DNA from 2 places in the Nocardioides sp. BE266 genome. Region 1 is predicted to be linked to the other one. Evidence: predicted binding sites of a transcription regulator. Region 1 holds the regulator's gene; the other holds the start of a gene.
The links. The regulator HrcA, encoded in region 1, represses chaperone genes, less so after heat shock. The targets are predictions, from matches to a motif close to TTGGCACTCGNNNNNNNCGAGTGCCAA.
Positions count from the first base shown of each region.

Region 2: groES (co-chaperone GroES) is a predicted target of HrcA. The motif match lies at 3,561-3,587, and genes of this name have one in related genera.

Region 1 is NZ_JAURTI010000001.1:53,619-58,907, forward strand. It holds gene dnaJ (molecular chaperone DnaJ) at 1-1,162, opposite strand, end outside; gene hrcA (heat-inducible transcriptional repressor HrcA) at 1,159-2,181, opposite strand; gene J2X46_RS00305 (MBL fold metallo-hydrolase) at 2,261-3,112, shown strand; gene J2X46_RS00310 (hypothetical protein) at 3,162-3,845, shown strand; gene J2X46_RS00315 (hypothetical protein) at 3,898-4,281, shown strand; gene J2X46_RS00320 (DUF3097 domain-containing protein) at 4,342-5,190, shown strand.
Region 2 is NZ_JAURTI010000001.1:695,488-700,776, forward strand. It holds gene J2X46_RS03340 (hypothetical protein) at 1-1,271, shown strand, start outside; gene groL (chaperonin GroEL) at 1,344-2,963, opposite strand; gene groES (co-chaperone GroES) at 3,102-3,395, opposite strand; gene J2X46_RS03355 (class I SAM-dependent methyltransferase) at 3,625-4,800, shown strand; gene J2X46_RS03360 (glycoside hydrolase family 3 N-terminal domain-containing protein) at 4,802-5,289, opposite strand, start outside.

The DNA of each region.
Region 1 (5,289 bases):
AGCCCTGGAAGGCGTCGCGCAGCCGGCCGAACATCGACTTGTGCGGCGCCTCGGCCTGCCCGTCGGGCGACTCCTCGCCGCGGATCGCCGCGAGCTCGCGCAGCAGCTCCTCCTGGCGGGGGTCGAGCCGGGTCGGGGTGTCCACGACGATGCTGACGACGAGGTCGCCACGACCGCCCCGCAGGCTCGGCACGCCGAAGCCTCGGATGACCTGCTCGCTGCCCGACTGGGTGCCGGGACGCACGTCGAGCTCGTAGGTGCTCTCGGTCTCCGACTCCTCCGACGGCGCGAGGTCGGCCTCGAGCAGCGGCAGCGTGAGCTGGGTGCCGAGCGCGGCCGCCGTCATCGGCAGCGAGACCGTCGTGTGGAGGTCGTTGCCGTGGCGGGTGAAGGTCTTGTGCGGCTCGACGTGCATCTCGACGTAGAGGTCACCGGCGGGGCCGCCACCGGGGCCGACCTCGCCCTGGCCGCTGAGCTGGACCCGGGTGCCGTTGTCGACGCCGGCGGGGATCTTCACCGTCAACGTGCGGCGCGAGCGGATGCGGCCGTCGCCGGAGCACTCGCGGCAGGGGTCGGGGATGACCGAGCCGTAGCCGCGGCACGCCGCGCACGGGCGCAGCGTGCGGATCTCGCCGAGGAAGGACCGCTGGACGACAGCGACCTCGCCCTGGCCGTGGCAGGTCTCGCAGGTGGTGGGCGAGGTGCCGGGGGCGGTGCCCTGGCCCTCGCACGCCTCGCAGCGCAGCGCGGTGTCGACCTTCAGGTCCTTGGTGACGCCGAAGGCCGCCTCGCCGAGGGTCACGTCGAGGCGGATCAGGGCGTCCTGGCCACGGCGGGCGCGCGAGCGCGGGCCGCGCTGCTGGCCACCGGCCGCGGCGCCGCCACCGAAGAACGCGTCCATGATGTCGGTGAACGAGAAGCCCTGGCCGGCACCGCCGAAGCCCTGGCTGAAGGCGTCGCCGCCCCGGTCGTAGGCCGCCCGCTTGCCGGCGTCGCTCAGCACCTCGTAGGCGCGCGAGACGTCCTTGAAGCGCTCCTGCGTCTCCGGGTCGGGGTTGACGTCGGGGTGCAGCTGCCGCGCGAGGCGGCGGTAGGCCTTCTTGATGTCGTCGGCGCTCGCGTCGCGCGAGACGCCGAGGATCTCGTAGGGGTCCTGGGTCACTGGTTTCCTTCATCGAGGATCCGGGAGACGTAGCGCGCGACCGCGCGCACGGCTGCCATGGATCCGGGGTAGTCCATGCGGGTGGGGCCGACCACGCCGAGCGAACCGAGGTGCGCGTCGAGCGGGCCGTAGCCGGTGGCCACGACGCTGGTCGCGGCGAGCTCGGTGTAGGGGCCTTCGTGGCCGATGCGGACGGTGACCGCGTCGGCGCCCGACTCCCCCAGCAGCTTGAGCAGCACGACGTGCTCCTCCAGCGCCTCGAGCAGGGGTCGGACCGCGGTGTCGAAGTCGCCGTAGCGCGCGAGGTTGGCGGTGCCGCTCACCGCGACGCGCTCGTCGCTGCGGTGGTCGGACATCGCCTCGGCGAGCACGCCCACCACGGCGCGGGTCGACTCGACCTGCTCGGGGCGTACGTCGTCGGGCAGGGCGCACAGCGCCGCGGCGGCCGCGGCGATCTGCACGCCGGCACTGGCCTGGTTGACCGCGACGCGCAGCTCGGCGAGGTCGGCGTCGCCGATCGCCTCGTCGAGCTCGACGAGGCGCTGCTCCACCCGGCCGGTGCTGAGGATCAGGATCAGCATCAGGCGGGTCGGGGTCAGCGGCACCAGCTCGACGTGGCGCACCGTCGAGCGCGAGAGCGTGGGGTACTGGACGATGGCGACCTGGCGGGTGAGCTGGCTGAGCAGCCGCACCGACTTCTGCACGACGTCGTCGAGGTCGACCGCTCCGTCGAGCAGCGTGGCGATCGCGCGTCGCTCGGCCACGGTCATCGGCTTGAGGGTCGCCAGCTTGTCGACGAAGAGCCGGTAGCCCTTGTCGGTCGGCACGCGGCCCGCGCTGGTGTGGGGCTGGTGGATGTAGCCCTCGTCCTCGAGCGCGGCCATGTCGTTGCGGACGGTCGCCGGGGAGACCCCGAGGCCGTGCCGCTCGACCAGCGCCTTGGAGCCCACGGGCTCCTCCGTCGCGACGTAGTCCTCCACGATCGCGCGCAGCACGTCGAGCTTGCGGTCGTCGACCATGGAGCCCTCCTCGCTGCTGGTTGCTGGCACTCGTCCGACTGGAGTGCCAACTCTACTAGGAGCCCGTAGGGTCCGGAGCATGCCCGACTTCACCGAGGTGGCGCCGCGGGTCTGGGTGGCGCACTACGACTGGATGCACGTCAACATCACCCTGATCGGCGGGTCGGACGGCCTCGTCATGGTCGACACCCACGGGTCAGCCGCGCAGGCGCGCATCGTCGCCGACGACGTACGACGTCTGGGCGCGGGTCCGCTGACCGGGCTGGTCAACACCCACGAGCACTGGGACCACCACTTCGGCAACGCCACGATGGTCGAGCAGTTCGGCGAGATGCCGATCCACTCCACGGAGTGGGCGCGCGACCACGCCGAGGAGTCGGCGGGTCACACCTTCGAGATGTACGAGCAGGCCGCCGACCACCCGCGGCGCGAGGAGATCCTGGCCACGACGCTGCTGCTGCCCACCGAGACCTTCTCCTCCGTGCGCCAGCTCGACCTCGGCGACCGGGCCGTGGAGCTGATCCACCCGGGCCGCGGCCACACGGCCGGCGACCTCGTCGTCCGTGTGCCCGACGCCGACGTGGTGCTCGGCGGCGACCTGGTCGAGGAGTCCGACCCGCCGTTCATCGGCGACGACTCGTGGCCACTGGAGTGGCCGTCGACCCTCGACCTGGTGATCGGGCTGATGACCGACTCGACCGTGGTCGTCCCCGGGCACGGCCAGGTCGTCGACAAGGACTTCGTGCAGGACCAGCGCGTCGAGCTCGGTGTCATCGCCGAGACCATCCGCGACCTCGCGTCGCGCGGTGTACCCCAGTCGGAGGCGCTCGCGCAGGGCGAGTGGCCGTGGGAGCCGGAGCGCCTGGTGAGCGCCGTGCGCCTGGGCTACGAGCACCTCCCACACAGCCAGAAGCGGTTGCCGTTGATCTGACTCCGTCAGTGAGGTTAGGCTTGCCTTACCTGACTCACGGAGGTGGCGGATGACCCCGGCACATGCGGCCCTGATCGCGCGCAGCGTGCTGTCGTGCCCGTCCTCGATCGTGCGGCGGGTCGGTGACGCCGACGACGAGCTGCGCGACGAGACGTACGACGTCACCTGCGACGTGCACGGCGCACCCGTGTTCAGCGCGAGCGACGACTCCGCCCTCCTCGCCGCGGCCCGGGTCGGCCTCGACGGCGTCGTCGAGGTGACGAGCGGCCTGGGCCACCACTCCTCCCGCGAGCGCCGCCTCACGCTGCTGCTCCACGGGCGCCTGGCGGTGCGCGACTCCGGCTGCGCGTGCTGCGGTGACCCGCGGTCGCTGGTGGCGCTGGAGCTGACCGACGTGACGCTCCACCGCGACGCGCTCGCGATCCCCGTCGACCTGGCCCAGTTCCGCGACCGGCGCCACGTGCTGAACGAGGGCTACCTCCAGCGCACGGCCGAGCACGCCAACGACGCCCACGAGCTCGAGCTGCGCTCGGCGATGGCCGCGACGTTCGGCCTCCCGATCCAGTCGCTCCTTGCGGCCAGCCTGCTGCGTGTCGAGGCGACCGGGGTGGACGTGTCGTGGCTGGACGCGGCGGGCGCGCACACCGAGCGGCTCGACTTCCTGCGCACCGTCTCCTCGCCGCAGGAGCTCGGCGCGGCGCTGCGCTCGCACCTGCACGCGGGCATCTGCTGAGCCCACCCTCACGGGGCTGGTCGCGCCACCGGGCGGCGGCTAGGACTGGGTGATGAGCGAGAACAGCGGATCCCAGACCGAGCCCGGCGAGACCCCTGAGGCCGGCAGCGGCACGAGCCCGGCCGACTCGGACCACTCCGGCGGCACCGCCTCCCCCGACGACGCGACGTTGGGCGGCATCTCCGACGACCAGCTGCCCGAGGACCTCCAGCCCGGCGAGGACAACCCGCTCGCCGAGCCGCTCGACCCCGACGACGAGGCGACCAAGGACCAGGACGAGCTCGACATGGACGCCACCCAGGAGGACCTCGGCAACCCGCCTGTCGAGTCCTCGTCGGACGACTCCGCCGACGACTCCGACGACTCCGAGGGGTCCGACGAGCCGGCCGCGAACAGCGGCGAGGGTGCCGAGGGCGACGGGGTCGCCGAGGGCTGAGCCCGGCCGGCCACGGCGTGCCACCGCCGATATCGCGCTGTGCCCGCCTAGCGTGTCCCGGTGCCTCACGATCGATACGGAACCGACGTCCTCTCCGGCGACTGGCGTGTCCCGAAGAACGGACGTGCCGTCGAGGTGCCGACCGAGGTCGGCATGGTCGTCGAGGAGGTCACCACCGACTGGTGCGGTGAGGTGGTCGCCGTCGACCGCGACATCGACACGCTGACGCTGGAGGACCGCCGCGGCAAGCGGCGTACGTTCCCGCTCGGCCCGGGCTTCCTGCTCGAGGGCAAGCCGGTGATCCTCACCCGTCCCGTGCGCGCCGGCGCACCCGCAGCCCCGACGCGTACGGCGTCCGGCTCCGTCGCCGTGCCCCAGGCCCGCGCCCGGGTCGCGCGCGCCAGCCGGATCTTCGTCGAGGGCCGCCACGACGCCGAGCTCGTCGAGAAGGTCTGGGGCGACGACCTGCGCATCGAGGGCGTCGTCGTGGAGTACCTCGGCGGCGTCGACGACCTCGCCGACCACCTCCGCGACTTCAAGCCCGGCCCGCAGCGCCGTGTGGGGGTCCTGGTCGACCACCTGGTGCCGGGGTCGAAGGAGGCGCGGATCGCGCAGGGCATCGCCCGCTCCCCCATCGGCAAGCACGTGCTCGTCGTCGGCCACCCGTTCATCGACGTCTGGCAGGCCGTCAAGCCCGACCGCCTCGGCATCCCGCGCTGGCCGTCGGTGCCCAAGGGCATCGACTGGAAGTCCGGCACCTGCCAGCAGCTCGGCTGGCCCCACCGCGACCAGGCCGACATCGCCCGCGCCTGGAAGCACATCCTCGGCCGGGTGTCCTCCTACGCCGACCTCGAGCCCGCCCTCCTCGGGCGGGTCGAAGAACTGATCGACTTCACCACCGCGCAGTGACATTGGCTCGCTCCGCTCGCGTGTCGCGGCGCTCGTAACCCGCTCGTTCGTCGTTGTTGCGACCTCCCCCGCTGCGCTCCTCCGCTCGCAACCCTCCTC
Region 2 (5,289 bases), 640 kb from region 1:
TCGCCGCGGCGGCCGCGACCCGGGAGATGGCCCGCCGGGCCGGCGTCGTCGACCCCGCTTCCGTACGACGTCTCGCCGGGTGGGTCGCGGTCGGCACCGCGGCCCTGGTGAGCAACGCCCAGATCGACCCGGTCGCCGCCAAGGGCGAGGTCTTCGGCATCCCGCTGGTGATGGCGTCGTGCTGGCTCGCCCTGCGGGCCGTGCGCCGGGTGTCGGCCCTCGACGCCTTCTGGGCCGGCGCCCTGGCCGTGCTGGCGCTGGGCTTCAAGCAGAGCATCTTCGGCGGCATCGTCTTCGGGGCGGTGCTGCTGGTGGGCTCCGCGGTGTCGCGGCACATCCCGTGGCGGACGGCTGGGAGGTTCGCCGCCGCAGCGGCCGCGGGCGCCGCCGTGCCGGTCGCAGTGGTGGTCGCGTGGGCCCTCGCGTCGGGGGTGCGGCTCCACACGCTCTGGTACGCCTCCGTCTCCTTCCGCTCCGACGCCAGCCGGGTCATCGCCGGGCAGAACTCCGAGGGAGCCCAGAGCCGCATCGGGGTCCTGGCTGCGGTCTTCGTCGGCACCGGGATGCTGCTCGTGCTCGCCTGCTTCCTCGCCCGGGTGCGCCCGCTCCTGCGCCACGACGCGGTGCCGGTCGTCGCGGTGCTGGCGATGGTGACGGTCGACCTGGTCGGGGTGGCGCTGAGCGGCAGCTTCTGGATGCCCTACCTGTTCGTGCTCATCCCTCCCCTCTCCCTCGCGCTGGCCGCGCTCGTGGCCCACGACGACCTCCGTCTCTCGCGCCGACGGCTGTCGCCGGCCTGCGTCGGCTTCGTGGTCGCCTCCAGCGTGATCGCCCTCGCGTCCTGGACCGGCTCCTGGGTGACCGGCCGGGTGCCGGTGGAGATCCGCACCGGCGAGGCGATCGCCGCGGCGGCCCGACCGGGCGACCGGGTGCTGGTCTACGGCGGCCGCGCCGACATCCAGTGGTCGAGCCGCGCCGGGTCGCCGTACCCCTATCTCTGGTCGCTGCCGATGCGCACCCTCGACCCCGGGCTCGAGGACCTCCGCAAGGTGCTCACCGGCAGCAACCCGCCGACGTGGTTCGTCGAGGCGTCCTACATCAACACGTGGAGCGAGCTCGGCACGCGACCCATCGAGCGGTCGCTGATCAGCAAGTACGAGTTCATCCGCACTGCGTGCGACCGCTACCGGATCTACCACCTCAACTCCGTCGACCCGATCGACGTGAAGGTGGACTGCCGCACGCCCTACCGGACCATCTGGGGCACGTGAGGACGGCGCGTACCACATGCGACAGGCCCGCACCGGAGTCCGGTGCGGGCCTGTCGTGCGGAGCGGGGTCGGTCAGTGACCGTGGCCGTGCCCGTGGCCGGCGGCCGCGGGCTCCTCGTCCTCGGGCTTGTCCACGACGAGGGTCTCGGTCGTGAGCAGCATCGCGGCGATGGAGGTCGCGTTGACGAGGGCCGAGCGGGTGACCTTGACCGGGTCGAGGACGCCCTGGGCGACCAGGTCGCCGTACTCGCCGGTCGCGGCGTTGTAGCCGTTGCCGACACCGAGCTCGCGGACCTTGGCGGTCACGACGTAGCCGTTCTCGCCGCCGTTCTCGGCGATCCAGCGCAGCGGCTCGTCGGCGGCCTTGCGGACCACGCGGACACCGGCAGCCTCGTCACCGGTGAGGCCGAGGTTGTCGTCGAGCACCGAGACGGCGTGGATGATGGCGGAACCGCCACCGGCCACGATGCCCTCCTCGATCGCGGCGCGCGTCGCGGAGACGGCGTCCTCGATGCGGTGCTTCTTCTCCTTCAGCTCCACCTCGGTGGCGGCGCCGACCTTGATCACGCACACGCCGCCGGCCAGCTTGGCGAGGCGCTCCTGGAGCTTCTCGCGGTCCCAGTCGGAGTCGGTGTTCTCGATCTCGGCCTTGATCTGGTTGACGCGGCCCTCGACGGCGGCGCTGTCGCCAGCACCCTCGACGATGGTGGTCGTGTCCTTGGTGATGACGACGCGGCGCGCCTGGCCGAGGACCTCGAGGCCCACCTGGTCGAGCTTGAGGCCGACCTCGGGGGCGACGACCTGACCACCGGTCAGGGTCGCGATGTCCTGCATCATCGCCTTGCGGCGGTCACCGAAGGCGGGGCTCTTCACCGCGGCGACGTTGAACGTGCCGCGGATCTTGTTGACGACCAGGGTCGAGAGCGCCTCGCCCTCGACGTCCTCGGCGAGGATGAAGAGCGGCTTGCCGGTGGCGATGACCTTCTCGAGCACCGGGAGCAGCTCCTGGATCGAGGAGATCTTGCCCTGGTGGAGCAGGATGTAGGCGTCGTCGAGGACGGCCTCCATCGACTCCGGGTCGGTGACGAAGTACGCCGAGATGTAGCCCTTGTCGAACTGCATGCCCTCGGTGAACTCGAGCTCGGTGCCCATGGTGTTGGACTCCTCGACCGTGATCACGCCGTCCTTGCCGACCTTGTCGAAGGCCTCGGCGAGCAGGTCGCCGATGTGGCTGTCACGGCTGGAGATCGTGGCGACGGACGCCATGTCCTCGCGGGACTCGACCTCGCGGGCGGCCTCGCGCAGCGCGTCGCCGACGGCCTCGGCCGCCGCGTCCATGCCGCGCTTGAGGCCCATCGGGTTGGCGCCGGCCGCGACGGCACGCAGGCCCTCGTGGACCATGGCCTGGGCCAGCACGGTGGCGGTGGTGGTGCCGTCACCGGCGACGTCGTTGGTCTTGGTGGCCACCTCCTTGGTGAGCTGGGCACCGAGGTTCTCGAACGGGTCGTCGAGCTCGACCTCGCGAGCGACGGTCACACCGTCGTTGGTGATCGTGGGGGCGCCCCACTTCTTGTCGAGGACGACGTAGCGGCCCTTGGGGCCGAGCGTCACCTTGACGGCGTTGGCGAGGGCGTCGACGCCGCGCTCGAGGGCGCGGCGGGCGTTCTCGTCGAACTCCAGGATCTTGGGCATCGAAGTGCTCCTAGGAAGAAAGGAAAAGGGGCCTGACGTGCCTGGCGCCCGGCTGGCAAGGCGCCGCCGCGAAGGCGACCTTGGAGCGGAGCGGTCGTCGAGCGGCGAGCAACGCCGCCAGCCGGGATGCCAGGTGCGTCAGGAAACGACCGCGAGGATGTCGCGAGCAGACAGGATGAGGTACTCCTGGCCGGCGTACTTGACCTCGGTGCCGCCGTACTTGCTGTAGATGACCTTGTCACCCACCGCGACGTCGAGCGGGACGCGGTTGCCGTTGTCGTCGATGCGACCGGGACCGATCGCCACGACCTCGCCCTCCTGGGGCTTCTCCTTGGCGGTGTCCGGGATGACCAGGCCGGAGGCGGTGGTCTGCTCGGCTTCGAGCGTCTGGACCACGATGCGGTCCTCGAGGGGCTTGATGTTGACCGACACTTCGGATCAACCTCCACTTTCTCTTCACGAGATTCTTCAGGAGACCGGACCCTTGTGTCCGGGCTCCCAGGACGTGGGCTCGCGATCCGGGCGGCACGCCGTCGCGGGGGTCGTGCCAGGCTCACGAGCGTTGGCGCTCTCGGGGTGAGAGTGCCAGCACAGACGCTAGCACTCTGCCCAACCGAGTGCTAGCGCAGGCTGGTCACGGACCGCCTGACAGGATGCCCACGTGGAGATCGAGACGCTGGAGTGGCTGCAGACGACCGACGGCGGGCGCCTGCTGGTCCACGCCGCCCAGGCCTGGGCCGACCACGCCGGCGACCCGGTGCGGGTCGCGAGCGTCGTACGACGTCTCGAGCCCGACGCCGAGAAGGCGGCCGCCGCCACCACCCAGGCGCAGCTGCGCGAGAAGGGGGTCGCGAAGCTCGGGGAGGCCGCCCGGCTGATGTTCTTCACCCCCGACGCGCTCGAGCAGGCCACCCGCACCCGCGTCGCCGACCACCGCGCCGCGCGACTGGCGGCGGCGATCCCCGGCGGCAGTGTGATCGACCTCGGCTGCGGGATCGGCGGCGACCTGATCGCCTTCGCGCGAGCGGGCCTGCTCGCCGCCGGCGTCGAGCTCGACCCGGTCCGGGCCGCCATGGCCCGGGCCAACCTGACCGCGCTCGGGCTGCCCGGCGCGGTGCAGGCCGGCGACGCGACCACCGTCGACCCGCGGGGCTTCGACGCTGCCTTCGCCGACCCGGCCCGGCGCGGAGGACGCGGCCGGGTCTTCGACGTCGAGGGCTGGACCCCGCCGTGGCCGTGGGTCCTCGACCTGCTGGCTCGTCGTTCGCTCGTCAAGGTCGCGCCGGGCATCGGCCACGACCTGGTGCCCGCCGGCGTCGAGGCCGAGTGGGTCAGCGACGGCGGCGAGGTCAAGGAGGCCGTGCTCTGGTCGCCCGACCTGTCGACCACCGACCGGCGCGCGACCGTCATCGGTGACCGCGGCCTGGCCACCCTCACCGACGAGGACGACCCCGGCGCGGACGTCCGTGGCGTCGGCGCCTTCCTCTACGAGCCCGACGGCGCCGTGATCCGCGCCGGCCTCGTCACGGCAGTGGCGGCCGGCGTCAACGGCGGGCTCGTCGACGAGCACATCGCCTACGTCACCAGCGACGACTCGTTCCGTACGCCGTTCGCCCGGGGCTACCGCGTGGTCGAGCACCTCCCCTACCGCGAGAAGCAGCTCAAGGCGGCCCTGCTCGAGCGCGGCATCGGCCGGCTGACGATCAAGAAGCGCGGCGTCCAGGTCGTGCCCGAGGAGCTGCGCAAGCGGTTGGCCCTCAAGGGCGACAACGAGGCGACCCTCGTGCTGACCCGGGCCGCCGGCCAGGGCACGGCGCTGCTGGTCGAGCCCTTCTGAGTCACTCCCCGAAGTCGCACCCGGAGCGCTCGACGCCGGCGACCCTCACGGGCAGGCGACCAGGCGCTGGCGCCTTCCCGAGCAGCACCTCGACGAGCACGTCCATCGCGGCAGGGGTGTCGCCGAAGGTCGCGATGCGCGTGGGGGCGGACACCCGGCCGAGCACCCACGGACTGTCGGTGGCGACCGCCACGTCGCCGTCGACCGGCGCATCGTGGAAGCCGGTGAAGCCGACGGGCGTGCCGGCGGCCAGACGAGCGTCCTCGCGGGCGGTCCACGAGGCGAGGCGTCGCTCGCGCCGGGCCTCCGCCTTCTTCCACGCCCGCTTGCGCAACTTGTACTTCTTGCGGCGCTCCCCCGGCTTGCGGTGCGGCTTCGGGATCGCCCGGGCGAGCCGCGCCGGCGTCGCCTTGCGCAGCAGCACGTCGAGACCGGCACGGCCAGCCGCCGCGGTGAAGACCGAGACCGCGGCGGGATCGCCGTAGGCGT